DNA from 4 places in the Mesorhizobium sp. M0243 genome. Region 3 is predicted to be linked to each of the others. Evidence: predicted binding sites of a transcription regulator. Region 3 holds the regulator's gene; each other region holds the start of a gene.
The links. Region 3 encodes PhoB, which activates phosphate uptake and scavenging genes when phosphate is short. Its sites were predicted from a motif close to TGTCATNNANCTGTCAT; they were not measured.

Region 1: a site for PhoB is predicted at 3,842-3,858, ahead of phnF (phosphonate metabolism transcriptional regulator PhnF). Genes of this name have one in related genera too.
Region 2: a site for PhoB is predicted at 2,453-2,469, ahead of olsB (l-ornithine N(alpha)-acyltransferase). Genes of this name have one in related genera too.
Region 4: a site for PhoB is predicted at 4,189-4,205, ahead of NKJ11_RS05180 (RNA degradosome polyphosphate kinase). Genes of this name have one in related genera too.

The regions. Positions count from the first base shown of each region.
Region 1 covers NZ_JAMYSF010000008.1:51,486-58,663, forward strand. The annotation lists gene phnK (phosphonate C-P lyase system protein PhnK) at 1-341, opposite strand, end outside; partial or broken gene NKJ11_RS12885 (alpha-D-ribose 1-methylphosphonate 5-phosphate C-P-lyase PhnJ) at 476-1,303, opposite strand; gene NKJ11_RS12890 (hypothetical protein) at 1,369-1,572, shown strand; gene NKJ11_RS12895 (carbon-phosphorus lyase complex subunit) at 1,575-2,687, opposite strand; gene phnH (phosphonate C-P lyase system protein PhnH) at 2,691-3,302, opposite strand; gene phnG (phosphonate C-P lyase system protein PhnG) at 3,302-3,763, opposite strand; gene phnF (phosphonate metabolism transcriptional regulator PhnF) at 3,896-4,645, shown strand; gene NKJ11_RS12915 (zinc-binding alcohol dehydrogenase family protein) at 4,925-5,941, opposite strand; gene NKJ11_RS12920 (ABC transporter permease) at 6,008-6,973, opposite strand; gene NKJ11_RS12925 (sugar ABC transporter ATP-binding protein) at 6,970-7,178, opposite strand, start outside.
Region 2 covers NZ_JAMYSF010000008.1:110,369-117,546, reverse strand. The annotation lists gene NKJ11_RS13185 (response regulator) at 94-2,352, shown strand; gene olsB (l-ornithine N(alpha)-acyltransferase) at 2,533-3,408, shown strand; gene NKJ11_RS13175 (trimeric intracellular cation channel family protein) at 3,537-4,169, opposite strand; gene grpE (nucleotide exchange factor GrpE) at 4,282-4,917, opposite strand; gene NKJ11_RS13165 (hypothetical protein) at 5,157-5,357, shown strand; gene NKJ11_RS13160 (hypothetical protein) at 5,455-5,832, shown strand; gene NKJ11_RS13155 (fatty acid desaturase) at 5,961-6,983, shown strand; gene NKJ11_RS13150 (GMC family oxidoreductase) at 7,101-7,178, opposite strand, start outside.
Region 3 covers NZ_JAMYSF010000017.1:66,445-73,622, reverse strand. The annotation lists gene NKJ11_RS21455 (type I secretion system permease/ATPase) at 1-1,740, opposite strand, end outside; gene eglC (endo-1,3-1,4-beta-glycanase EglC) at 1,785-3,209, opposite strand; gene phoB (phosphate regulon transcriptional regulator PhoB) at 3,673-4,362, opposite strand; gene phoU (phosphate signaling complex protein PhoU) at 4,379-5,086, opposite strand; gene pstB (phosphate ABC transporter ATP-binding protein PstB) at 5,113-5,931, opposite strand; gene pstA (phosphate ABC transporter permease PstA) at 5,949-7,178, opposite strand, start outside.
Region 4 covers NZ_JAMYSF010000003.1:209,664-216,841, reverse strand. The annotation lists gene NKJ11_RS05205 (amino acid ABC transporter permease) at 1-912, shown strand, start outside; gene NKJ11_RS05200 (amino acid ABC transporter ATP-binding protein) at 993-1,742, shown strand; gene NKJ11_RS05195 (TIGR02117 family protein) at 1,853-2,521, shown strand; gene NKJ11_RS05190 (FAD-dependent monooxygenase) at 2,622-3,860, opposite strand; gene NKJ11_RS05185 (zinc-finger domain-containing protein) at 3,880-4,125, opposite strand; gene NKJ11_RS05180 (RNA degradosome polyphosphate kinase) at 4,372-6,573, shown strand; gene ppx (exopolyphosphatase) at 6,573-7,178, shown strand, end outside.

The DNA of each region.
Region 1 (7,178 bases), on a different contig from region 3:
TCGCCGACATTGGCGCCGGCCGATACCGTCATGCGCAGGCCGTCGGCCGGGTTTTGGTGGACAAACCCCCAGTCGGTGCGCATCAGGAAGCGGCGCTCGGCCTCACTCATGCGGTAGAGTTCGCGGAACTGGCCATCGCGCATGCGGTAGCTGGCGGTGCCGGAGGAGGGCAGCAGCCGCGTCGACAGGCAGTTGAGCAATGTCGTCTTGCCGGAGCCGGACTCGCCGACCACAGCCAGGACTTCGCCCGGCCACAGGTCGAAGGAGACGTTGTCGCAGCCGACGCGCGAGCCGTAGAATTTGGAAAGTGCCGAGACGCGCAGCAGCGGTTCGTCGGTCATTGCTTCTCCTTACCCTCCCCCTTGTGGGGAGGGTCGGCGCGCAGCGCCGGGGTGGGGGTTGAGTGGGCCGTAGATTGGTCAAGACCCCCCGCGCCTTCGGCGCGACCTCCCCACAAGGGGGAGGTAGGGGCGTTGCGCCGCTTCTCGCAATGGTCTGTGTCCGAGCAGACGAACATGTGGCCGCCATGGTCGTCGAGGATGACCTCGTCGAGATAGACATTCTCGGCCGCGCACAGCGCGCAGGGCTGGTCGAAGGTCTGCACCTCGAACGGATGATCCTCGAAGTCGAGGCTGACCACGTCGGTGAACGGCGGCACCGCATAGATGCGCTTTTCGCGGCCGGCGCCGAACAGCTGCAGCGCCGGTGAGCGATGCATCTTGGGATTGTCGAATTTCGGCGTCGGCGACGGGTCCATCACATAGCGGCCCTCGACCTTGACCGGATAGGCATAGGTGGTGGCGATGCGGCCGTGTTTGGCGATGTCCTCGTAGAGCTTGACATGCATGAGGCCGTATTCCTCCAGCGCATGCATCTTGCGCGTTTCGGTCTCTCGCGGTTCAAGGAAGCGCAGCGGCTCAGGGATAGGCACCTGATAAACAAGCACCTGGCCCGCCGTCAGCGGACGCTCGGGGATGCGGTGGCGGGTCTGGATGATGGTGGCGCTGGCTGTGTCGGTGGTCACCGCGACGTTGGCGACCTTCTTGAAGAAGGCACGGATCGAGACTGCGTTGGTGGTGTCGTCGGCACCCTGGTCGATCACCTTCAAGACATCATGGGGGCCGATGATTGAAGCGGTGACCTGGACGCCGCCGGTGCCCCAGCCATAGGGCATCGGCATTTCGCGCGAGGCGAACGGCACCTGGTAGCCGGGAATGGCGATGCCCTTGAGGATCGCCCGGCGGATCATCCTTTTGGTCTGCTCGTCGAGATAGGCGAAGTTGTAGGTGGCGATGTCGGTCATGGCGATCACATCCACATTGTGCTATTGAATCGGCGTCCAGGACGCGGAAACAGGGGCGAAATCGGATGACCCAGACCGCTTGGCTGCATATCGGAATTCTGCTGCTGGCGTTCGTCGGCGTGGTCGCGTTTATCCTCCGAAGAATGGTTTTTCCCGCAGCCAGGGAAGGCGCGCATGGCGAGAGCGTTGGCATCGGCGGCGGCTACAGTGGCGGGCATGGCGACCATTCGCACGACAGCGGTGGCGGTGATGGCGGGTCGGGCGACTAGGCTCATTCCGCCGCCTCCTTCTTGTCTTCCAGCATGTCGGCATTTCCGCGGGCGTCGTGTTCGGCGCGCATGCGGCGCACGAGGTCGAGTTCGGCCTGGAAGTCGACATAGTGCGGCAGCTTCAGATGTTCGACGAAGCCGGTCGCCTGGACGTTGTCGGAATGCGAAATGACGAACTCCTCGTCCTGCGCGGCGGCGACGACATCCTCGCCGAGTTCGGAGGCGCGCAGCGCCCGGTCGCAAAGCGCCATCGCCATCGCCTTGCGCTCGCTCTGGCCGAAGACCAGGCCGTAGCCGCGGGTGAACTGCGGCGGCGCCTTGGCTGAGCCTTTGAACTGGTTGACCATCTGGCATTCGGTGACGCGGACAGTGCCGAGCGGGACAGCGAAGGGCAGTTCGGGCACGTCGAGCTCAAGCTCGACCTCGCCGATGCGGATCTCGCCGACGAAGGGATGGTTGCGGGCATAGCCGCGCTGGGTGGAATAGCCGAGCGCCAGCAAAAAGCCCTCGTCGCCGCGTGACAGCGCCTGCAGGCGGATGTCGCGCGCCATCGGGAATTCCAGCGGCTCGCGGGTGATGTCGCCGGGGACATGGTCCTGCGGCATGTCGCCGTCCGGTTCGATCAAGCCTTCGCGGGCGAGGATCGCCGATACGCGCGGCATGGCTTGCGCTTCCGTCTCGCGCAGCAAGGGCTGGGCGACGTCGGCGCCGACGGCAAGCTCGGGATCGAGCAGCCGGTGGGTGTAGTCGAATGTGGGCCCGAGCAATTGGCCGCCGGGCAGGTCCTTATAGGTCGCCGACACGCGCCGCTCGACCAGCATGCCGGCGGTGTCGATGGGCCTGGTGTAGCCGAAGCGCGGCAGCGTGGTGCGATAGGCGCGCACCAGGAAGATCGCCTCGATCAGGTCGCCGCGCGCCTGGACGATTGCGAGTGCCGCCAACTCACGGTCGTAGAGCGAGCCTTCGCTCATCACCCGATCCACGCCGAGCGCCAGCTGCTCGACGATCTGGTCGAGGCGAAGGGCCGGCACCGAACGGTCGCCGCGTCGGCGGTCGGCAAGCAGGCTGTGGGCGTTGGCGATTGCGGCTTCGCCACCTTTTACCGCGACATACATTTTTTACGCCTCCATTGTCTTGATGCGCGTCGTGCGCGGCAGGCAGGCAATGCCATCTGATGTGGCGAGTATGATGTCGACGCCGCGCGGAAAGCGCTGGTTATTCTGCTTCCACTGCTCGACGAAATGGCGCGGTATCTGTGCCGGCGCGATCGTGGCGCTGGTTTCGATGCCGGGACCTTCGAGCAACAGCGGCGTGCCGGACACGAGATCGCCGACTTGCAGGATCAGCGTGGTCGAACGGTCGGGATAGTCCTGGGTGCCCTGCGAAAAACCATCGAGCGACATCATCTCGGCCGGGGCCGCGATGAAGGCGAAATGCGCATCGGCCGGTGTGTTGGCCAATGGCGCGCCGGTGTGGAACCCAAGCCAGGGTCTGATCGCGGTGGAAGCTTGCAGGGTCTGGTCGAGCCAGAGCGGGGTGTCGTTATCGCACAGCGCCAGTGCGATGGCGCCGGCGGCCGCCGAGAGCGGCGCCGGCGGGCGGGCGAAGGCCGGCAGCGGCTGCACGCTGCCTGGCCGCGCCATTGCGTCCATGACGGCGCGGAACACCGTCTGGGCATTGAAGACCGGATCGGCGAAACCGCCCTCTATCGATTGCGCTGCAATGTCCATCAGTCTTCTCCGCGAACCATGGTGAAGAAATCCACCTTCGTTGCCGCCGTCTCGGCGCGGCGTTTTTCATGCGCTGCGGTCAGAGCCGACCGCAGGGGCGCTATCAGTCCGGTCTCGACTTCATTGCGGCGGGCAGGGTCCTGCCACAGCGCGTCGGCGATGGCCGCCAGCTTCGCCTTCTGCTTGTCGCGGCCAAGCGCATAGCAATGTCCGACCTGCCCGGAGGGCAGCCGGACGGTGGCGCGGGTGACGGTCGCCTCGCCGACGTTGAAGGGCGCGCCGCCGCCGCCGATGCGGCCGCGCACGGTGACCAGCCCGGTCTCGGGGCCGCGCAGCAGTTCTGCTTCCGAAGGCAATCCGGCTTCATTCCAGAGCCGGACGATGTCATCGCCGCTGGATTGCGCCAGTGTCGCCATGGCGGCCTTGCGCTCGGCCTGGTCGCGGGCTTCCTGTCCTCGCATCAGCAGCATTCCTCTTTGTCAATTTGTCTATTGATATAGACAACTATACAAATTATACCTATTATCTAACGCGTGTCCATGACGGGTGGATGACAGCGATATAAGACTGGGCGCTGGAAGGTTGGGGCAATGATAGTCGGGCGGCTGGCAGCGGACAGCATCGAGCGGCGCAGTGGCGTTTCGCTGTGGCGGCAGATCGCCGACAAGATCCTGCATGCGATCGCCATCGGCGATTTCACGGAGAATGCAGCGTTGCCGCCGGAGGTGGCGCTGGCAGAACGCTATGGCGTCAACCGTCACACGGTGCGCAGCGCCATATCGGCCCTTGTAAGGGAAGGCGTGCTGCGGGCCGAGCAGGGGCGCGGCACCTTCGTACTGTCGCGCAAGCGGCTGTCCTATCCGATCGGCGCGCGCACACGCTTTTCGACAGGGCTGCAAGGGCAAACGACGGAACGGCACATCGTCCTGCTCGCCTCGTCGATCGAGCCGGCCAGCCAGCGCGTTGCCGAGGGCCTTGGCCTTGCCAGGGGAGCCGATGTGATCCGGTTGGAAACGCGCGGCGAAGCCGACGGACGGCCGGTGTCGCGTGCTGCCGGCTGGTTCGAGGCCCGGCGCTTTGCCGGCATCGATGCCGCGATGGCGCAAACCGGCTCGATCACCGCATCGCTGGCGCGTTTCGGCATCGACGACTATCTCCGGCAATCGACCGTGCTGTCGGCGCGCCATGCCGATGCGGCGGACCTTGCCGACCTCGACCTGCTGCCGGGCGCCATCGTGCTGGTCACGGTTGCCGTCAACGTCACGCCGGACGGCCAGCCGATCCAGTTTTCCGAGTCGCGCTTCCCGGCCGAGCGGGTGGAGCTGAAGCTGTCGGCGCTGTAGCTAACGTCGTCGTCCTTGGGCGAAGCAGGAGCGCAGCTCCGTCGCGGAGACCCAAGGATCCATGCCGCGATCTCGGGCGAAGAGCGCAGCGGCGCAGAATTCTGCACCGAAGCAACGCTCTCAGGTCACGGCATGGATCCTATGGTCTGCGCCGCGTCGCTTCGCTCCTCGCTCCGCCATAGGATGACGAAGCGATGGATGTTGCGGCTAGTCGCCAAAGCATCAGATCTACCAAGTTGGGCGCTCAACGATCTCCGAATTCGTGTCGAACAGGCGCCTCTATCCGACCTCGATCACAGCCTTGATCAGGCCGGATTTCTCGTGTGCCCAGCGGGCGAGATCGCGCGGCGTGCCGGCGAGTGTGGTGCGGTGTGTGACGAGCTTGGCCAGGGGCACGGCGCCGTTGCGGATCGAGGCGGCGACGTGATCGAAGTCGGCGCGCAGCGCGTTGCGGCTGCCGATCAGCGTCATCTCGCGCTTGTGGAATTCCGGATCGGAAAAGCTGATGTCGTCCTTGACGACGGAGACCAGCACCAGCGTTCCGCCATGCGCGACATGGGCGAAAGCCGACTGCACCGATTGGGTGTTGCCGGTGGCGTCGAAGACGACATCGAAGCCTTCGCCTGATGTCGCTCCCTTGACCAGATCGGGCACCGCGCCGCGCGACCCGTCGAGGGTCTGGAAACCAAGCTCATTTGCGGCGAAGGCGAGCCTTTCACTGCTCATGTCGAGCAGCGTCACGTCGAGCCCGGCGATGCGGGCGAAGATGGCGGTGCCGAGCCCGATCGGGCCAGCGCCGATGACCAGCGTGCGGGCGCCGGGGTCGGCGCGGGCGCGCCGCACTGCATGCGCGCCGATGGCCAGGAACTCGACTGCGGCGGCGTCGGCCAGCGAAAGGCCGTTGGCGGGATAGAGATTTTGCGCCGGCACCAGAATCCGTTCGCACATGGCGCCGTCTCGATGCACGCCCAAGACCTCGATCCTGACGCAGCAATTGGGCTTGCCGTGCCGGCAGGCGATGCACTTGCCGCAGGAAAGATAGGGGTTGATCACCACGGGCTCACCAACGGCAAGATCGACGCCGTCGCCGGCCTCGACGATCGTTCCCGACACCTCATGGCCCATGATGCGGGGATAGGCGAGGAACGGGTGCTTGCCCTCGAAAATGTGGTAGTCGGTGCCGCAGATGCCGACATGGCTGACCGCCACCAGCGCCCAGCCGGGAGGCGGTGCCTCTGGTGCGGGCCGGTCTTCAAGGACAAGATCGCCGGGCGAACGGCAGAGGACGGCTTTCATGCGCTAATCCAGTCATGAAATCGCCGGCCCGTTGGTGTGGCGGGCCGGCGGTTGATTGCGGGATCGCTACTTGCCGCGGCGGCGCAGGCCGTCGAAGTAGACGATGATGATGATCAGCGCGCCAGTGATGATGCGCTGCCAGAACGAGTTGACGTTGAGCAGGTTGGCGCCGTTGTTGATGGTGGCCAGGATGAAGGCGCCGAGCAGCGGCCCATGCACCGAGCCGACGGCGCCGAACAGCGAGGTGCCGCCGATGACCGAAGACGCGATCGCCTGCAGCTCCCAGCCCTCGGCCTGCGTCGGGTTGCCGATGCCGATGCGGGCCGCCAGCAGCACGCCGACAAAGGCGGCGCACAGGCCCGACAGCGTGTAGGCCATGTAGATGGTGCGCTGGACATTGACGCCGGACAGGCGCGAGGCCTCGGCGTTGGAGCCGACCGAAAACAGGTATCGGCCCCAGCGGCTGTGGTGCAGGAAAATATAGGCCGGAATGCCGACCAGGATCACCATCCAGAACAGGTTGGGGATGCCGATGAAGGAATTGCGCGAGAAGGCGGTGAAGGTGTCGCTGTTGATGTTGATCGAATTGCCGTTGGTCATCAAAAGGCCGATGCCGCGCAGCGAGGTCAGCGTTGCCAGCGTGATGATGAAGGGCGGCAGGCCCATCTTGACGATGCCGAAGCCGTGGAACATGCCGATGGCGACGCCGACCAGCAGCGTCACCAGAATGGCGAGCCAGATGGGGAAGCCGGCATTGATCATCATGGCCACGACCACGGTGGCGAAACCGACCACGGCGCCGACCGACAGGTCGATGCCGCCGGTGATGATGACGAAAGTCTGGCCGACCGCCATGATGGCGATCATCGAGCCCTGGCGCAAGAGATTGGCCATGTTGTTGGCGGAGGCGAAGCTCGTCGTCGCCACGGAGAGAAGGATCCAGAGCAGAACCAGCAGCGCCAAAAGCGTCAGCCCAAACAGGACATTATAGTTGCGCTTCGGTTTTTCGACGGCAATCGCCTCGGTGCTCATATTTGTCCTCCCAGCTTTTCTTGTTTCTCGGCGAGCGCCTGAGTAAGAATATCCTCGTGGCTGGCGGCGTGAAAACCGTGCGTCGCCACCAGTTTGCCGCGCCGGAACACATGCAGCGTGTCGGCGAGTTCATAGACTTCCGGCAGATAGGACGAGATCAGGATGATGCCGGCGCCCTTTGACAAAAGTGCGCCGAACAGGCGGT
Region 2 (7,178 bases), on a different contig from region 3:
AAACCCGCCGCGCCTCGGCAAAAAGCGCTCATCCGCTAAAATTCGAACGATCCGCCGCAATTTTCCATAATCTCTGTCTGGCAAGGATTTCGCATGATCGCGGAATCCGGCAGCCAACAGGCGGACACTGGCGACGACGTCGATGCGGTGCTCCCGCCGGTGGTGCCCGAGCCGGAATTCTCCAGGCGCGAAAGCCTGCCCTTTCTGACATTCGTCGCCATCGTGGTGGTGGCCGGGCTGGCGCATCTGACCGGGGCACCAATCTTCATTAGCGTCGCATTGCTGGCAACCGGTCTTGCCGGTCTTGCCCTGCATCTGCGCGCCAGGCGGAGCGAACATCGCACCTCTGCCCTTCTTGACGAAACCACTGCCCGCAGCCGCGCCGAGATCGAGACGCTGGCCGACCGCATGTGGGAGATGCAGGAGAGCGATGAGCGCTTTCGCGGCCTGATCGACGCGCTTGGCGATCTCGTCATCCATCGCGACCGCGATGGCTACATCGTCTATGCCAACAAGGTCTTCGCCGATCTCGTCGAGATCGACCAGCGCGACCTTGCCGGCAAGACCCTGGCAGAACTGGGCATCGAGGTCGGCATGGTTCCCGATGCCGCCTTTTCCGACCATGAGTGCCTGAGTTCCACCGATGTCTCTATCAGCACGCCGAGCGGGCAGCGCTGGTTCTCCTGGATCGAACTGTCGGTGCGCGACAAGGACAGCGGCGCGGTTTCGCACCGCGCCATCGCCCGCGACATCACCGCCCGCAAACGCGCCGAATCCTCGCTGATCACCGCACGCGAACGGGCCGAATATGCCAGCCAGGCCAAATCGCGCTTCCTCGCCACCGTCAGCCATGAAATCCGCACCCCGATGAACGGCATCATGGGGATGGCCAGGTTGCTCGCCGACACCAGCCTGTCGCCGGAGCAGCAAACCTATGTCGGCGCGGTCTCGACCTCGGCCAGCGCATTGCTTGCCCTGATCGAGGATCTTCTCGACTATTCCAAGATCGAAGCCGGGCGTTTCGACCCCGAGCCGCAGCCGATGTCGGTGCGCGAGATCGCCGACAACATCATCGAATTGCTGGCAGCGCGGGCTTTCGCCAAGGATATCGGGCTGGGTTGCCATGTCGAACCCGACGTGCCGCAATTGATCACCGCCGATCCGGGCAAGGTGAGGCAGGTGCTTCTCAACCTCATCGGCAACGCCATCAAGTTCACCGACAGCGGCGGCGTGCTGGTGAGCATAGCATGCGCACGCACCGAAACCAGCGACCGCATATGCTTCACCATCGCCGATACCGGTCCGGGCCTGCGTGATGCCGACCTGGAGCGCATTTTCGAGGAGTTCGAGCAGGCCGACGGCACGTCGACACGCACACATGGCGGGGCCGGCCTCGGCCTTGCCATCTCCAGACGCCTGGTGGCCGCCATGGGCGGCACGATCTCGGTATCCAGCCGGCTCGGCCAGGGATCCGAGTTCGTCTTCGAAATCCCTGCGATAGCGGCCACCGAAGCGCCGCAGGGCCACCAGAATGCTCTCTCGGGCAGACGCGCGGTGATCCTGTCGAAGAACGCCGTCGAGGCCGACGCCATCGCCCGCACCATCCGCGCCAATGGCGGCGCGGTCGACATCGCCACCACTGCCGCACAGGCCGCGCCTTTCGCCGCCGGCTGCGATGCGATCCTGGTCGATGCAGCGATGGAAGAAGGCGACGGAAGGCTGCTCAAGCGCCTGCGCCAAAGCGGTTTCTCCGACTGTGAGGCGATCACGCTGATCGCGCCGACCGATCGCGGCATGCTTGGCGAGTTCCGAGCCAGCGGCTACGCAACCTTCCTGGCCAGACCGGTGCGTGGCGGAACACTTCTGCGTGTGCTGTTGAGCAGCCATGCTCCGAGCCTCGGCCCGCCGCAGCCGGAAAGGCGCGGCGCGCCGACGCTGCGCGCCGTCGGCAACCGCCAGCGCGGCCTGTCGGTGCTGATCGCCGAGGACAATGACATCAACGCCATGCTGGCCCGCGCCACGCTGCTGAAGGCCGGGCATCGCGTCAAGGTGGTCGGCAACGGCAAGGCCGCCGTCGAGGCTGTCACCGGCGCCGCGCACAAGGACCGCTTCGACGTGGTCTTGATGGATCTGCACATGCCGGTCATGGACGGGCTGGACGCGATTGCCGCCATCCGCCGCCATGAGGAAGAAAGTGCAGTGCGGCCGGTGCCGATCATGGTGCTGTCGGCCGACAGCCAGGAAAAGACCCGTCATGCGGTGTTGGCCCATGGCGCCAGCGGCTTTGTCACCAAGCCGCTCGACCCCGAGGCGCTGGTCAATGCTGTCGAGGGGCAGGTCGTCGCGGCCTGAGCTTTCCACCGTCATTCGGCACGGGCGATCACTTAAACGTAGCCGGTTGATCGTATTCGCCAGCCGACGAAGTATTGCCCATGACGTCGTATCACGGTACTGTCACAATCCTGTTGCACCTACACCGTATCCCCGTGCCAAGAGGGATGGCTCGAAGGAGAATCACTCGTGCATACAGTTATGCCGGAATGTGACACTCGGCCGAACGCCAGCAGCGCCTTGCTTGCCGGACGTAACGTCGATTCCGTCATAAAGGGCGCTGCGCTGGGCCGTATAGGCAATCTTGAAGTGCGGCTCGCTCGCAACGAGGCCGAGATCGCGGCCGCGCAGGAAGTGCGCTACCGGGTGTTCTACGACGAACTTGGCGCCAGGAAGGACCTGTTCCAGGCCCATGACCGCCGGGACGCCGATCGGTTCGATCCGCTCTGCGACCATCTGCTGGTTTTGGACACCACGCTTTCCGGTCCCGAACATCGCCGCATCGTCGGCACATATCGGCTGCTGCGGCAAGAAATCGCGGCCACGGCCGGTGGCTTCTATTCCGAAGGTGAATTCGAGCTGACCAAGCTCATCGCCCGCCACCCCGGCCAGCGTTTCCTTGAACTCGGCCGCTCCTGCGTGTTGCCGGAATACCGCTCGAAGCGCACCATCGAGGCGTTGTGGCAAGGCATCTGGGCTTACATCAATCATTACGAAATCGGTGTGATGACCGGCTGCGCGTCCTTTAACGGCACCGTGCCGGCAGCGCATGCCGAGGCGCTCACCTACCTCGCCCACCACTGCCGGACGAACTCGGCCTGGGACGTGCGCGCGGTGTCCGGGCGCTATTGCTCGATGGATCTGATGCCGATCGAGGCCGTCAATGCCAAGGCGGCGATCGCCGCGATGCCGCCTTTGGTCAAGGGCTATCTGCGCGTCGGTGCCCGCATCGGCGATGGTTGCGTCATCGATCGCGAATTCTCGACGGTCGATGTGTTCGTCGTGATGCCGGTCAAGGAGATCGGCGCACGCTACGTCAACTATTATGGCGGCGAAGCCCAGCGCTTCGCGGCGTGAGATTGAGTAGGCAGTAGGCAGTAGGCAGTAGTGATGACGCCACGATTAAGCTCCTGTGACTACTGATTATTCCCTATTCCCTATTCCCTATTCCCTATTCCCTATTCCCCATTCCCTATTCCCTCTCTTCACGGAATATCTTCCGGCCGCCTGCCGGGTCGGCTCTTGTAGGACGGAAACGACCAGCCGAATTTGAGCGCACCACCGCGCACGAGGAACGCCGCCGCAAAACCGGCGAGGTCCGAGGCGAGCGGCGGCAGTCCGGCAAGTTCGCCAAGCGTGTAAAGGCCGGCACCCGCAAGGGCCGCCGTAACGTAGATCTCGGGCCTGAGCAGCACAGATGGCTCGCCGGCAAGGAGATCACGCAAAATGCCGCCGAAAGTGGCGGTGAGCACGCCGGTGATGACGGACACGACCGGCGAGCCTGTAATCGCAAGCCCCTTGGCCGCGCCCATCACCGAAAAAGCGGCGAGCCCGACGGCGTCGAGCCAGAGCAGCCATTTCCAGCGCGATTCGACACGATGCGCGCCGAAGAAGACCAGCACCGCAACCGCGGCGCAGACCAGCACATAGCCGGAGTTGGCGACCCAGAAAACCGGCAGGTTGAGGATAACGTCGCGAAGCGTGCCACCGCCTATCCCGGTGACGCTGGCCAGGAACAGGAAGCCGATAATGTCGAGTTGCTTACGCGAAGCCGCCAGCGCCCCGGTCGCCGCGAAGACGGCGACACCGGCATAATCAAGAAGCGCGATAGGGTTCATGAGGCCAAGGCAGTAGGGATTAGGGATTAGGCAGTATGAATAGCACGAAGCCGCGCGATGATACGACTGCCCTAGTTTCCTACTGCCTACTGCCTACTGCCTATTCCCTGCCTCACGCATCTTTCTCGGCCTGTTCGTTCACCGGCCCCGGCTCGACCGGTGCTTCAGCGGCGGCGAACTTTGGCCCGCCCTTGGCGACGCCCACCATGGCCGGGCGCAGCACGCGGTCGCCGATCGAATAGCCCGGCTGCACGACCTGGACCACGGTGTTGGCCGGGACATCCGGATTGGGCACTTCGAACATCGCCTGGTGGAAATTGGGATCGAACTTCTCGCCTTCAGGCGCGAGCTTCTTGACCCCATGCCGTTCCAGCGCCGACAGCATGGCGCGCTCGGTGAGGTCGACGCCTTCGATCAGCGCCTTGAAGCCGGCGTCACCCGATGCCTTGGCCTCGGCGGGAATCGCATCCAGCGCGCGGCGCAGATTGTCCGACACCGACAACATGTCGCGGGCGAAATTCGCGACCGCGTAGGTGCGCGCATCGTGCACATCGCGCGCCGTGCGGCGACGCAGGTTTTCCATCTCGGCCGCCACGCGCAGCGCGCGGTCCTTCAGCTCTTCATTTTCCTTCAGCAGCCGCACAAGGGCTTCATAATCACCGTCGGTGCTGCCTTCCGTGCGCTCGACTGTGGGCTCGGTCGCCTCGACTTCATCGGGCGCGCGTTCGTCTTTTGCCTGGTCGCTCATCGCCGTTTCCCGTCAATCTCGAATGATGTGGATTTTGTGCCCGATATCGATGTTTGGCGGCCAAAAATCAAGGGGTAAGCGACTATGGAAGCCGCCGGCCAAGGCCGGGCAATGACAGGCAAGACATTTCGACTTTAATTCAAATTTTACCTTAACCGCCGGCTTTGCTTGCCACACAGGCATGATGGGGGAACCATTCTCTTGCTGCAGGAGTTTCGAAGCCGAGACAGGATTTTGAGATGATGACCCGCAACATGGGCGAACAGACAGAGGGGCTGGCCATCGAGATCAGGCGCCAGTTCGGCGCCGAGGCGGTGACCCGCTTTCTGCGCACCTTGCCGGCCTTCCGCACCGAGGCCGACATCCCCGACCGGCTCAGAGAACTGCTCGACCGCCTCGATGGGGCGGAGCGCGGTGACATCGGCTGGCGCCGGCCGTAACGCAACAATCGATCTTGGCAGCAAACCTCCTATCGGCAATAGCCGTGGAGAGCCGAACCATCTAAGGATAGATGGGTTGGTTCAAATGGAGGACGTAATGCGCAAGGTTTCGATTACCTCATCGCTGATGGCGCTTGTCGGCCTCGGCGCCATCACCTTGGCGGCCTTTCCGGCACAAGCAGACAATCTGCAGCTGCAATTGGGCAAACATGGCCCGCGGCTGAAGCTCATGGAAGATTGCGACCCCGCCTACGACGATTGCGAAGGTCCCCGTCGCGACGATCGGCGCGACCGGCGTCAACGAGGCTGCACGGAAGACCGGGCTCTCGACAAGGCAGAGCGAATGGGCATCCGCCGCGCAAGAATTGAGTCCATCGGCCGCCGGGAGATCACGGTCCGCGGCAGACAGGGTGGCGACCGCGTGCGCGTGACTTTTGGCACCGAGCGCGGCTGTCCTATCCTCGATCGCGAATAGCGGTCGACGTCATCAGCAGGTTGAGCTGGCGGTTGGCTGGCTCGACCGCCAAGCCACGCGACAATTACGCACAGTAATTTTGCGTGATGTTGCCTTGCGGCGGCGAAGCACCGCGCCTATGCTTCCTGATGAACATGATTTCCCCTGAGGCGGTGGCCAACAGCAAGCGCGCCTGGCTGAAGATTCTCGCCCGCTACAAGAAGCCCGACAGGCGGCGCAGCGCCGTCGAACTCGCCATCACCCTCATTCCATTCGCCATACTCTGGGGACTGTCCTCGGCGGCTTATGCCTATGGCCATTGGTGGGGACTGGTCCTCATCCTTCCCGCGGCCGGGTTTCTGGTGCGCATCTTCATGATCCAGCACGACTGCGGCCACGGCTCCTTCTTCGCCAATCGCTACGCCGACGACTGGATTGGCCGCGCGCTCGGCATCCTGACGCTGACGCCCTACGATTGCTGGCGGCGTGCCCACGCGACGCACCACGCCAGCGCCGGCAATCTTGACGAACGCGGCATGGGCGACATCCGGACGCTGACCGTTGCAGAATACCGGCAGATGTCGTGGCGAGGCCGCCTCGCCTACCGTCTCTATCGCCACCCGCTGGTGATGTTCGGGCTCGGTCCGATCTGGCTGTTCATCTTCGAGCAAAGGCTCCCCGTCGGCATGATGCGCGGCGGCCTGACCCCTTGGGTGTCGTCGATGACCACCAATCTTGGCATCGCGGTCGCAGCAGCCATCCTCATCTGGTTCGTCGGCCCGGGCGCTTTCCTGGTGGTCCACCTGCCGATCGTCATCCTCGCCGGTTCGGCCGGCATCTGGCTGTTCTACGTCCAGCACCAGTTCGAGGAAACGGAATGGGCGAAGGATGCCGACTGGGAATTCCAGCACGCTGCCCTGCACGGATCGTCCTATTACGATCTACCGCCGGTGCTGAACTGGCTCACCGGCAACATCGGTGTCCATCACGTCCATCATCTCTCCGCCAAGGTGCCGTGCTACCGGTTGCAGGAAGTGCTGCGGGATTATCCCGAGTTGCGCGACATCGGCCGTGTCACGCTGCTCGAAAGCTTGCGCTGCGTCAAACTGGCATTGTGGGACGAAAACCGCCGCAAGCTGGTGTCGTTCCGCGAGGCACGGGCGGCGGCTTAAGCAATTCCAGGAGAAGTTTGAACGGTTTTCCAGGGAAAGCGCGTAACGTTTTCCCTGGGCAATTGCGTCATAACAAAAGGACCGCCGCGCTATGGGCGCCGCGGCCTGGAGCTCCGATCAGGCAGCCCTGATCATGTCGGCGGCCTTTTCGGCGATCATGATGGTTGGGGCATTGGTGTTGCCACCAATCAGTGT
Region 3 (7,178 bases):
ACTATGAGGGGTGCCGCGGTTCGTCGTTGCAAAAGACCCTGTCACCGCCATGCTGCGCTGTGGGGCAAGGCCGATGCCGGCGATTGGCTGCCGCATCACGTCGCCGCTTGGACCGAAGGCTTCGATCACTCCGCTGCGTAGAAGCATCACGCGGTCGCAGGCTGCGGCGACCGAAGGGCGGTGCGTTATCACGATTGTCGTAACGCCCGCCGCTTTCGCGGCGGCAAGCACTTCTTCGAGCGCGGCTTCGCCGCTGCCGTCGAGATGGGTACTGGGCTCATCCAGAACGAGAACATGCGGATTGCCGTAAAAAGCGCGCGCCAGCCCGATCCTTTGGCGTTCGCCGCCCGACAGTGTTCTGTCCGACGAACCTATTCTGGTCTGATAGCCGTCTCGCTGCTCCAGTATCAGCTCATGCGCCCGGGCATTCTTTGCTGCCTCGACGATAGAGGCGTCATTCGCATCGGGTTCAAAGCGGGCGACATTTTCCGCGATCGATCCGGGAAAGAGCTCCACCTCCTGAGCGAGATATCCGATATGCCGGCCAAGCTGCTTCTCGTCCCAGGTTCTGAGATCGGCGCCATCAATCCTGACGCAGCCGCTGGTTGCCTGAATCGCACCGACAAGTAATCTTGCCAGGGTGGACTTGCCGGCTCCGCTCGGACCTATTATCGCCACCGCTTCGCCTGCGCCGATGCGGAAGTTCAGTCTCTTGATGATGGGTTCGGTGCCGGGTGTGGCGTTCGGCGCGACAAAGATGAGGCCCTGCACGACAATTTCGCCGGACGGGTCCGGCAAGGTCAGTTTTTGCGCATGCGCCGGATGGGCGGAAAACGCCTTGTCCAAACGCTTCCACGATCGTCTGGCGTCGACGATCTGCCGCCATGACCCGATCAGTTGGTCGAGCGGCTGCAGCGCACGGGACGACACCAGGGAAGACGCGAAGATCATGCCGGCCGTCATCTTCCCTTGCAGCACGAGCCATGCTCCGACACCCAGTATTGCTAGCTGAAGCATCATGCGTACGGCTCGCGACGTTCCACTGAAAATCGCGTTGGCCATCGACGAACGGTCATGCAGGACTAGCGCCTCCGCCACGTGCCTTCCCCACACTCGCGCGGCGTTTTGGATCATGCCCATGGCGCGCAGCGTCTCTGCATTCCGGGCAAAGGCCTGCTCCGACAGGCTGGCAACAGCCGAGCGTTCCGCCGACAAGGCATCATTCTTGCCGATGGCAAACTGATTTGCCACGACCAGCGCAAGCAACAGACCAGATCCCGCCAGCGTAAGCCAGAACAGCAAAGGATGGATGAGGTACAGCAGGGCGAGGAAGAACGGAGCAAACGGCAGGTCGAACAAGACCGCCGCGCCACGTGACCTGATGAAGGCGCATACCGAGGCAAGGTCGCGCAGTGGAGGCAGGGCTGCTCCCCCGGCGTACTTAGCCTCCAGCGAGACGGCGAATGTCCTCGCGCCCAGTCTGTTGTCGACAATGGCTGCAACGCGCTGCGTGTAAACGGAGCGGACCGCATCGAGGAGACCGAGAAAGGCGAGTGCGAGAACCGCGATAGCAGAGAGGTAAAGAAGCGTCTCGACGCTGGAGGAAGGCAGGACGCGGTCATAGACCTGCAACAGATAAAGGGGGATCACCAATAGCAGGATGTTGATGAGGAACGAAAAAACACCGACATCGGCGATGGCGCGCCTCAAGACTGCCCGCAGATCAGACCGTGCAATCATTCCCGCGCTCCTAACGGCTCATGGCCCCAACATAAGGGCGTCGCTTAGACCGAATGGTCGCCGGCGATGTCCAAGGGGTGGTGCTGCAGGTCGTCCAGCGTATAGGCGCGGATGTAGTCGATCTTCATCTCCGCTGGCGTAGCCAGATGGTCAGGAGGCTGGCCGGCAATGCCGCCCACCGCGAGATTGGCCAGCATATACATGGGATCGTGCATGTCGGCCGGCGTCGCTGCTTGAGCGACCTTTACACCATCGTAGGTCCAGACAAGCTCATCCTTCGTCCAGAGCAGGCCATAGGTGTGGAAACCGTCGGTATCCGCAACGTTCACCGTTGACGAAACCTTCGTGTGCGCTCCCGTCTCATTGGAATGCGCCGTCATGTAGAGCGTGTTCGGGTCCTGGCCGCGCGTTTCGACAACGTCCAGCTCCGGCGGCCACGATCCGTCCTCCGGAAGCAGCCAGAACGCCGGCCAGGCTCCGGCTGTTTCAGGAAGATCCGCCCGCATTTCGAAATAGCCGTAGGTTTGCGAGAAGGTGTCGTGGGTCGTCAGGATCCCCGAGGTGTATTCGTAGTTGTTGATCAGAGGCTTGATGTCCTCCGGCGCCTGCGCGGCGGTGATGGTGAGGACGCCGTTCTCAACGCTGAACGGATGGACCGAACTCGTCGGGCCATAATTGGCGTCGATATACCACTGCAACTCACCATTGCTGCTCAACGTGCTGCCGTTCGGCGCTCCCCACCAGAAATTGGAATTCCAGGTGCCGTCCTGCCCGTCCCGAAGGCTCAGCGTGTTGAAATCGTCGGAGAAGGACAGCGTCATTGCGGACTTGTCTATCGGAAGTTCGAACTGGGTGGGCTGCAGCTTGTCGATGGTCGTATTCTTGAACACCAGGATTTCGTCGGATCCGAGGTTCAGCATCACGTTCGATTCCACTTGGACCATCTGTGAACGGACGGCATCGAACGAAGTGAAATCGTAGCCGTTAAGGCGGAGCGCATCGGTCGCACCGAAATCGAAGATAAGATCGCTTCCATTACCTTTGGAGATGGCGAAAGTATCGGCGCCATCGCCGCCGATCAGGACATCATTTCCCTTGCCGCCATCCAGCGTCTGGTGACCTGACCCGCCCTTGATGATGTTGTCCAACGCATTTCCGAACGCAAATCGGTTGGTGCCGGTAACGACGAGGTTCTCGAAATTGTCAGGGAGCTTGTAGCTCATCCATGTGTCGATCGTGTCGATCCCTGCCCCAGGATCCTCGACCACCTTGTTGTTGGTGGAATAGAGATGATAGTAGTCGTCGCCGGCGCCACCGTGGATCGTGACAGTGACGCCGGTGTCTCCCCAGAAGGAGTCGTTGCCGGAGGTGCCATGCAGTTCCGGTCCAGACCCGGTGGCCGAGAACCAATGAGTGGAAGCGCCGGTGTAGGCAAGAGGGATGCCTTTGGCGTTTAAGACCGTGCTCATCAGAAATCCTTCCTCATGGTGTCCGACCTGGTCAAAGGTCCGGCGACCGCTCCCAAAGCAACGCTGCAAGGAACGAGATCGTTCCACGGAATCGTCATTCGATCCGAGACCGCAATAATCGGAAGGCGGATAATGAATAAGGAGGTGATGGCTCAATGTAAATTGAAGCAATTTAGTAAAATCGTATATTTATGCAGAACACACGTCGTTTAACGAACGTATATCTAAGTTAACTCAAATTTATTCTTGCATGGCTTTCTGGTCGGAGTCTGCGGGCAAGATGGCGACGTACCGCCAAGAGCGGTCATCCTCATCAGGTTTCGAATGACCGCATTTGGGCCAAAGCGTCACGTGCTCGCTCCCCATCGATGAGACGAGTGCAACATTCCACTCTTCGCGGCTGTTGGCGACCACGTGCTAATCGAGTTTTCCCGGTCACGATCTATCGGGACGGAACAGCCACCTAGTCTTCCCTGATCGCGTAACCCGCCCCACGGATGGTGCGGATGACATCAGGCATGCGGCCGTTGTTGACCGCCTTGCGCAGCCGGCCGACGTGCACGTCGACAGTGCGTTCGTCGATGTAAATCGTCTCGCCCCAGACATTGTCGAGCAGCTGGCTGCGCGAGAACACGCGGCCGGGGTGGCGCATCATGAATTCGAGCAGGCGGAATTCGGTCGGCCCGAGCCGGATCTCGCTCTTCTTGCGATAGACCCGGTGCGACTCGCGATCGAGCACGATGTCGCCGACCTTTAGCACGCTGGACAGCACTTCCGGCTTGGCCCGGCGCAGCAGCGCCTTGACCCTGGCCATGAACTCCGGCGTCGAGAACGGCTTGACCAGATAGTCGTCGGCGCCGGTCGACAGGCCGCGCACGCGGTCGCTTTCCTCGCCTCGCGCGGTCAGCATGATGATCGGCAGCCGCTCGGTCTCTGGGCGCATTCGCAGGCGCCGGCAGAGTTCGATGCCGGAAACCGCCGGCACCATCCAGTCGAGCACGAGAAGGTCGGGAACGTTCTCCTGCAGCCGGATTTCGGCCTCGTCGCCGCGCGTCACCACCTCGACCTGGTAACCTTCGGATTCAAGATTGTAGCGGAGCAGCACGCCTAGCGGCTCCTCATCCTCCACCACCATGATGCGTGGTGCGATCATCGGCTGGTCACCCCTGTTATGCCGCTGGCGCGGACATTGCCGTCTCGTCCTGCTTCGGACGATTGGCTGGCAGCTGCGTGCCGGTCAAAACATAGTAGGCATTTTCGGCGATGTTGGTCACGTGGTCGCCGATCCGCTCGAGGTTCTTGGCGCAGAACAACAGGTGCGTGCACGCCGTGATGTTGCGGGGATCTTCCATCATGTAGGTCAGCAGCTCGCGGAACACCGAGGTGTATTTGACGTCGATGCGTTCGTCATTGTTTCTGAGCGTGGCAAGCGCTGCCGGGTCGGCGGCGGCGTACTCGTCGACGACCCCCTGCACCTGGATCAGCACCAGTTGCGCCATCGCGTCGATCGAATGCGAAAGGTCGTGCGGCGTGACACTCAGCCCGACAGTGCCGACGCGCTTGGCGATGTTCTTGGCAAGGTCGCCGATGCGCTCAAGGTCGCCGGCCATGCGGATCGAACCGACCACCGCACGCAGATCGTTGGCCATTGGCTGGCGCTTGGCGATCAGCGTGATGGCGCGATCGTCCAGCTCGCGCTGGCGTGCATCCATGATGGCATCATCGGAAACCACGCGCTGCGCCAGCGCATTGTCCGAATTGAGCAAAGCCCTGGTCGAGCCACTGACCATCGAGCGGGCGAGATCGCCCATGTCGCGGATCAGCTGGCTGATCTGCTCCAGATCCTCATCGAAAGATGCGACGGTATGTTCACCCATGATCTTCGTCCCTCGTATGCCTGAGCTCAGCCGAACCGGCCGGTGATGTAGTCCTGGGTGCGTTTGTCGTCGGGGGTGGTGAACATCTTGTCGGTGGCGCCCTCCTCGACCAGATAGCCTAGATGGAACATCGCGGTGCGCTGCGACACGCGCGCTGCCTGCTGCATCGAATGGGTGACGATGACGATGGTATAGTTCTGACGCAGTTCGTCGATCAGTTCCTCGACGCGAGCGGTGGCGATCGGGTCGAGCGCCGAACACGGTTCGTCCATCAGGATCACCTCGGGTGACACGGCGATGGCGCGTGCAATGCACAGACGCTGCTGCTGGCCACCGGAAAGACCCGTGCCAGGTTCTTGCAAACGGTCCTTGACCTCGTTCCAGATCGCCGCCTTCTTCAGGCTCGACTCTACGATCTGGTCCATGTCGGCCTTGCGCTTGGCCAATCCGTGGATGCGCGGACCATAGGCAACGTTCTCGTAGATCGATTTGGGGAACGGATTGGGTTTCTGGAACACCATGCCGACGCGCGCCCTGAGTTCGACGACATCGATGTTCTTGTCGTAGATGTCTTCTTCGTCGAGCGTTATCTTGCCGGTTACCCGTGCTGAATCGATGGTGTCGTTCATGCGGTTGAGGCAGCGCAGGAAGGTGGACTTGCCGCAGCCGGAGGGGCCGATCAGCGCCGTCACCTGGTTCAGGCGGACGTCGAGATCGACGTCGAACAGCGCCTGCTTCTCGCCATAGAACACGCCGACCTTGTCGCCGCGCATTTTGATTACTTCGTTCGACTTCATCTTGTCGCCCACTGCGTTTTCAAGGGACTGTTCGGTCATGATGTTCATACCAAGATGCCTTTTTTCTACCAGCGCCGCTCGAACCGACGCCGAAGCACGATCGCGGTGATGTTCATGGCCATGAGGAAGACGAGCAGGATGATGATGGCGCCGGACATACGCTCGACGAAGGCGCGTTCGGCCTCGTTCGCCCACATATAGATCTGCACCGGCAGCGCGGTGGCCGGATCGAAAGGCGTCGTCGGTGGATCGGCGACGAAGGCGACCATGCCGATCAGCAGCAGAGGCGCGGTTTCGCCGAGCGCACGCGCCAGACCGATGATGGTGCCGGTGAGGATGCCGGGCGCGGCAAGCGGCAGGATGTGCTGGAACACCATCTGCATCTTGGAGGCGCCAAGACCGAGAGCTGCCGAGCGGATCGACGGCGGCACCGCTGCAAGTGCGGCTCGCGTCGCGATGATGATCGTCGGCAGCGTCATCAGCGTCAGCACCAGGCCGCCGACGAAGGCGGCAGAGCGCGGCATGCCCAGGAAATTGATGAACACCGCGAGGCCGAGCAAGCCGAAGACGATTGACGGCACTGCGGCCAGATTGTTGATGTTGACCTCGATAAGGTCGGTAAAACGGTTCTTCTTGGCGAACTCCTCCAGATAGATGGAGGCGGCGACGCCGATCGGCAGCGCCAGGAGCAACACGATCACCATCATATAGAACGAGCCGATGATCGCCACGCCCATGCCCGAGGTTTCCGGGCGGCTGGAGGCGCCGTAGGTGAACAGGCCGCTGTTGAAGTGCTCGGCCATCGCGCCCTCGGCCTTGAGCTTGTTCATCCAGGTGATCTGCTGGTCCGAGACCTTGCGTCGCGCTTCCTCGACGCTGAGGTCGATCTGACCCTTGAAAGCCGAGTCGAGATTGGCGGCGGCGAGGATGTTGACGTCGCGCGTCGTGCCGATCACGGACGGATCGGCGGCAACGATGTCGCGCAACTGGACGCGGGCGCCTTCCGACAGGAAGCCCTTGAGCTGCTTGATCGCCGGCTTGTCGTCGGGATTGATGCCGAGCTTGGCCACCAGCGCGTTTTCGGCGAGCTTGGGATAATTCGCCTTGATCAGAACGCTCGGATCGGTTGCGCGTTTGCCGGAAGGATCGATCACCTTCTCGTCGAACGAGATCGGCAGTGATACCGTCGTCTGCCAGAAGGCGGTGTAGCCTTTCGAGACGATGGTGATCAGCATGATTGCCAGGAACGCCAGGCCTACGGAAATCGCCACGACGCCATAGATGCGGAATCGGCG
Region 4 (7,178 bases), on a different contig from region 3:
GGCATCCAGCCGGATGGCTGGACCGGCGCCTGCTGGGCTTTCGTCAACGCCAAATTCGGCCAGTTCATGGTCGGACGCTATCCCATCGAGGAGCGCTGGCGGCCGATTTTGGTCGCCATACTGTTCGTGGCACTGCTGGTGCCGATGCTTATCCCGAAAGTGCCGCGCAAAGGGCTGAATGCGGTTCTGCTGTTCTTCGTGCTGCCGGTCGTCTCCTTCGTCCTGCTGGTCGGCGGCATGTTCGGCCTGCCGCATGTCGAGACCTCGCTGTGGGGCGGGCTCTTGGTAACGCTCAGCCTGTCTTTCGTCGGCATTGCCGTGTCGCTGCCGCTCGGCATCGTGCTGGCGCTCGGCCGCCGTTCCAAGATGCCGATCATCAAGACGCTGTGCGTCGTCTTCATCGAGACGGTGCGCGGCATCCCGCTGATCACCGTGCTGTTCTTTGCCAGCGTCATGCTGCCGCTGTTCCTGCCGGAGGGTGTCTCGTTCGACAAGTTCCTGCGCGCTTTGATCGGTGTGTCGCTGTTTGCCGCCGCCTATATGGCCGAAGTGGTGCGCGGCGGCCTGCAGGCGATTCCCAAGGGCCAGTATGAAGGTGCCGATTCGCTCGGTCTCGGCTATTGGCAGAAAATGTATTTCATCGTCATGCCGCAGGCGCTGAAACTGGTCATCCCGGGCATCGTCAACACCTTCATCGGCATGTTCAAGGACACCAGCCTGGTCATCATCATCTCGATGTTCGACCTGCTCGGCATCGTCAAACAGAATTTCTCCGATGCAAACTGGGCAACCGCGCAGACGGCGAGGTCCGGCCTGATCTTCGCGGCCTTCGTCTTCTGGCTGTTCTGCTTCGGCATGTCGCGCTATTCAATGTACACCGAACGCCGGCTCGACACCGGCCACAAACGTTAAACAAAAGAACAAGGGGACCCCCTGTCATGGCCACCGAAAATGCCGTCAGCGCCGAAGAGATCAAGGTCAACGCCGCCAAGATGCAGATTTCCACCACCGATGTCGCCATCGACATCATCGCCATGCACAAATGGTATGGCGAGTTCCATGTGCTGAAGGACATCAACCTGAAAGTGATGCGCGGCGAGCGCATCGTCATCTGCGGCCCCTCCGGCTCCGGCAAATCGACGATGATCCGCTGCATCAATCGCCTGGAGGAGCACCAGAAGGGCAAGATCATTGTCGACGGCAAGGAATTGACCAATGATCTCAAGAAGATCGACGAGGTGCGCCGCGAGGTCGGCATGGTGTTCCAGCACTTCAACCTGTTTCCGCATCTGACCATCCTGGAGAACTGCACGCTGGCGCCGATCTGGGTGCGCAAGACGCCGAAGAAGCAGGCCGAGGAAATCGCCATGCATTTCCTCAAGCGCGTCAAGATCCCGGAACAGGCCAACAAATATCCCGGCCAGCTTTCCGGCGGCCAGCAGCAGCGTGTGGCGATTGCCCGCTCGCTGTGCATGAACCCGCGCATCATGCTGTTCGATGAGCCGACCTCGGCGCTCGATCCGGAGATGATCAAGGAAGTGCTGGAGACCATGGTTGGCCTGGCCGAGGAAGGCATGACCATGCTGTGCGTCACTCACGAGATGGGTTTTGCCCGCAAGGTCGCCAACCGGGTGATCTTCATGGACCAGGGCCAGATCGTCGAGCAGAACACGCCGGCCGAGTTCTTCGACCACCCGCGCCACGAGCGCACGAAGCTGTTCCTGTCGCAGATCCTGCACTAGGCCTCGACGGCCACGAAGAGCCCGGCTGAAACACTGCCGGGCTCTTTTGCGTATGGGATAACAGGCGGGCGTTCGTGTCGCGCCGGAGCGCGTTTGCAGGGCCGCCTTTCATGAAAAGACTGGGACGTTTTCTAGGTCTTCTGTTGGTTGTCGTCGCACTCGCCGTGACGACGGGCACCTTCGTGCCACGGCCGCTGTGGCCGGCGGCCGCCGCCATGCCCGCCGCGACGCACCACATCCTGGTGCTGAACAATCCGATCCACACCGATATCGCCATCCCGGTCGATGACGCCGTGCGCCGGCGTTTCCATTTCCTGGTCGACGCGGGCATACCGGCCGACAGGCCGGAGGTCCGCTACATCGTCTTCGGCTGGGGCGGCCGCGCCTTCTACCTGGAGACGCCGACATGGTCCGAGTTGAAGGCGGTGCCGGTGATGAAGGCACTGACACTCGACGCCTCGGTCATGCATGTCGATGTCGCCGGTGACATCGTCGAACCGCGCCCTGATATCGCGGGGTTCGACATCACTGAGGATCGGTTCACGGCGTTGCTCGATTTCATCGATGCGAGTTTCCAGCGGGGACCGGAAGGCCCGATCCTCGTTCTGGACGCAGCCTATTCCAGGTTCGACGCCTTCTACGAAGGCAATGGCCATTTCAACGCACTGGTCGGCTGCAACACCTGGACGGCGGCGGCCTTGCGCATCGCCGGCCTGCGCACCGGCTGGTGGAACCCGCTGCCTGTATCGCTCGGGCTGTCGATGAGCTTGTATAATTAGCGTGAGCATTCCGCGAATTGGCGTCGCGTTCCTTCACACCCCCCTCTGTCCTGCCGGACAGAGGGGGGTGCTGTCCCACCAACCGATTGTGCTTGTACGCTCAGCGTCGAATGATCTTCTGAGCCTGCCACCCATAGAGCCAGTCCAGATCCGCCGCGAGTTTTTCCGACGAGCGCACCTTCAGGAACACATTGCGCGCAATCGCCACTGGACCCACGGCATGCCAGGCCAGCCGGTTGACAGCGCCGCGTCGGGCGACCTGCGCGACACGCGGCCGCCGTGACTGCTCCCAGACGGCAAGCGCGGCCAGAGGATCGGCAGGGAAGTCGGCGATGATGTCGGCAAGCGTCGCAGCATCCTCGATCGCCATCGCCGCACCTTGCGCCGCGAACGGGGTCATCGCATGCGCGGCGTCGCCGATCAGCGCGATGTTGCCGGTCGTCCAAGGTTGTTTGCTGTCGACCGTGTGGATCGGCCATGCGGTCCACGGGCCGGCCTGCTCGACCAGGCGGGCAAGTTCTGCCGCGGTGCCGCGCAGGGCGCTGCTCAGGATCCCGGCGTCGGCGTTGCCGGACCAGCCCTCGGCAATGCGGTCGCCCCTGGTGAAGGCCGCGAGATTGAAGGCCGCACCCTTGCTGACGGAATAAGCGACCATATGGAAGCCAGGATGCAGGAAGGTGGTGACGCAGTCCCTGGCGCCGATGGCGGCAAAGCTCTGACCGGCGGCGCTCTCGGCCGCGACGGTGGCGCGCCAGGCCAGTTCGCCGGAGAAATGGTTTCTTCGCGAAGCCGACCCCTTGGCCGAATCGACAAGTGCGCGCACCGACGACCAGACGCCATCGGCCCCAACCAGCAGGAAGCCCTCCGCCTCGACGGTTTTGCCACCGATCTCGGCCGTCGCGGTGATGCCGTGCGGGCCGGTGTCAACGCCGCCCATGCGGGCGCCGGTGGTGAGATGGATATCCGGTATCTCGGCAGCGCGCGCGGTCAGTGCGCGCTGCAGATCGGCCCTGTGCGCGACGAGATAAGGTGCCTGCCAGCGCGTTTCGGCGGCTTGCCCCAGCGGCACGCGCGCCAGTTCGCGCAAGGTCGCGGCCTCCTTCAGCACCACGGCTTCCGGCCGCACCGCCGCCGGCAGCAGCCGGTCGAGTACGCCAAGCTGGCGAAGGATGCGGGTCGCGTTGGGAGAAAGCTGAATGCCGGCGCCTGCCGCTTCCAGGCGCTGCGCCTGTTCGAACACCCGTACCGAGTAGCCGCGTTCGGCGAACGCCAGCGCTGCGGTCAATCCGGCGACACCCGCCCCGGCGATGACAATTTGCCGGGAGCGCGTGTCGTTCATCGGGCTGGTCGCGAAAGACTCAGGCGGCCTGTTCTATGTAGATGCAGCCGGCCGGCAGCGTTTCGGTTGCCTTCAGCTTCGGCGAATAGCGGTAGAGCGTCGAGCAATAGGGACAGACCTTTTCGTTGTCGTCGCCCATGTCCAGAAACACATGCGGGTGGTCGAAAGGCGGATTGGCGCCCGTGCACATGAATTCCTTCACGCCGATGTCGATTGCCTGATAGCCCGCATCGTTCTGAAAATGGGGAATGGAACCGCCTGCCATCGTCGTCTCCTTAACGCAGTCTCGTCTGCATCTGGATCATATCAGGCCTCTTTGCAAGTTCGATGAAATGAAACTGTCGCAAAAGCCTGTCAGAGGATAAGTTAAGCCGGTTAACGCATGGCCCCGAAGACCGACACCGGTTTTCGGCAAGGACCATGCGTCGCCTTGGAGTGGTAGAGCGTCCTTTGCGCGTCCTGAATGACGCGCGGCGCTTTAGCTGGCTGACGGTGTGGAAGAGCGGGAATCATGAACGAACTGAAGCCGGTGCAGAACGAATTCGTGGATGTCGAGGTAGCTCGTCCGGAGGGCGGCAATCCGGACCGGTTTGTCAACCGCGAGTTTTCCTGGCTGCAGTTCAACCGGCGCGTTCTCGAGGAATCGCTGAACCTCAATCATCCGCTGCTGGAGCGCGTCCGCTTCCTGTCGATCTCGGCCGCCAATCTCGACGAGTTCTTCATGGTGCGCGTCGCCGGCCTCGCCGGCCAGGTGCGCGAGGGCATCACGCTGAAGAGCCCTGACGGCCGCACCCCCGAACAGCAGCTCGAACAGCTGCTGCGTGAGGTCGAGCGGCTGCAGGAAGACCAGCAGAAGAGCCTTTCGGCGCTCACCGTGCTGCTCAACAAGGAAGGCATCGAGAGCATCACCCGCGATGTGCTGACCAAGGACGAGAAAATCTGGCTGGAAGACCATTTCCAGGGGCAGGTGTTCCCGGTGCTGACCCCGCTGTCGATCGATCCGGCGCACCCGTTCCCGTTCATTCCCAATCTCGGCTTCTCGATGGCGCTGCAACTGCGCCATCGCAAGAACGGCGAAGAGATGAGCGCGCTGCTGCGCCTGCCGGTGGCGCTGAAGCGCTTCATCCGTCTGCCGGACCGCAAGCATCACGTCCGCTTCATCCCGCTGGAAGAGGCGGTCGGCCTCTACATCGGCAAGCTCTTCCCCGGCTATGAGGTCAAGGGCTCCGGCACGTTCCGCATCATTCGCGACAGCGATATCGAGGTCGAGGAGGAGTCCGAGGACCTGGTGCGCCTGTTCGAAACGGCGCTGAAGCGGCGGCGGCGCGGTTCGGTGATCCGCATCGAATTCGACAGGCTGATGCCTGATGAATTGCGCGACTTCGTCGCCGGCGAGCTTGGCGTGTCGTCCAGCCGCATCAGCGTCTTGACCGGTCCGTTGGCGCTCAGCCAGATTTCCGAGATCGTCGCCGTTCCCCGCGACGACCTGAAATTCACGCCCTACAATCCGCGTTTTCCCGAGCGCATCCGCGAGCATGGCGGCGATTGTTTTGCCGCCATCCGCGAGAAGGACATCGTCGTCCATCACCCCTACGAATCGTTTGACGTCGTGGTGCAGTTCCTGCGCCAGGCGATGGCCGATCCGGAAGTGGTGGCGATCAAGCAGACGCTTTACCGCACCTCCAACGACAGCCCGATCGTGCGTGCGCTGGTCGACGCGGCCGAAGCCGGCAAGTCGGTCACCGCGCTGGTCGAGCTCAAGGCGCGCTTTGACGAGGAAGCCAACATTCGCTGGGCGCGCGACCTGGAGCGCGCCGGCGTGCAGGTCGTGTTCGGCTTTCTCGAGCTGAAAACCCATTCGAAAATGTCGCTGGTGGTGCGGCGCGAGGACGGCAAGCTGCGCAACTACGTGCACCTCGGCACCGGCAACTACCATCCGGTAACGGCGCGCATCTACACCGACCTGTCCTTCTTCACCACCGATCCGACGATCGCCAGCGATGTCGCCCAGCTGTTCAATTTCATCACCGGCTATGCCGAGCCGACGGATGAAATGCGGTTGGCGATCTCGCCGTTCACGCTGAGAAGTCGCATCCTGAAGCACATTGCCGACGAGATTGCCTACGCGGTGCAGGGGAAACCGGCGCGCATCTGGATGAAGATGAACGCACTCGTCGATCCGATCATTATCGACGCGCTCTACGATGCCAGCCGCGCCGGCGTCGAGGTCGACCTGGTCGTGCGCGGCATCTGCTGCCTAAGGCCGCAGGTTCCGGGCCTGTCGGAAAACATCCGCGTAAAATCGATCGTCGGCCGCTTTCTCGAGCACAGCCGCATCTATTGTTTCGGCAACGGTCACGGCCTGCCGTCGGACGAGGCGATCGTCTACATCTCCTCGGCCGATCTGATGCCGCGCAATCTCGACCGCCGCGTCGAAACCATGGTGCCGATCACCAATCCAACTGTGCACGAACAGATCCTTGGCCAGATCATGCTGGGCAACATCATGGACAATCAGCAAAGTTTCGACGTATTGGCTGATGGAACCTCCCGGCGCGTCGTGCTGGAGGAGGGCGAGGAACCGTTCAACGCGCAGGAATATTTCATGACCAATCCGAGCCTGTCGGGACGGGGTGACGCGCTGAAGTCGCATGCGCCCAAGCGCATTGCGCAGTTCAAGCGCCGCAAGAAGAACGCAGCAGCGTCCGGCTGATGCTGTCTGATTCCCAGGGCCGGTTGCAGGACCGCCGACCGCTGTCCATCATCGACATCGGATCGAATTCGATCCGTCTCGTCGTCTATGAGGGGCTGGCGCGTTCGCCGACCATGCTGTTCAACGAAAAGATGCTGGCCGGTCTCGGCCGCGGCATCGTGTCGACCGGCAAGCTCGACCCCGAGGCGGTGACGCGCTCGATGGAGGAGTTCCGCCGCTTTCGCGCGCTCTCCGACCAGGCCGGCGCCGAGCATATGTATGTGCTGGCCACCGCCGCCGCCCGTGAGGCTATCAACGGTCCCGATTTCATTCACCGCGCCGAGGACGTGCTGAAGACCGAGATTCGTGTCATCAGCGGCCGTCAGGAAGCCTATTATTCCGCGCTCGGCGTCATTTCCGGCTTCCACCCGGCCAATGGCATCGCCGGCGATCTGGGCGGCGGCAGCCTCGAACTGGTCGACGTCAGCGGCGAAGCGATCGGTGACGGCATCACGCTGCCGTTGGGCGGCCTGCGCCTGCAGGACATGGCGAAGAACTCGCTGGCTCAGGCGGCGAAGATCGCGCGTGACGAACTGGCGAAGGCGAAGCTGTTGAAAGGCGGGCAG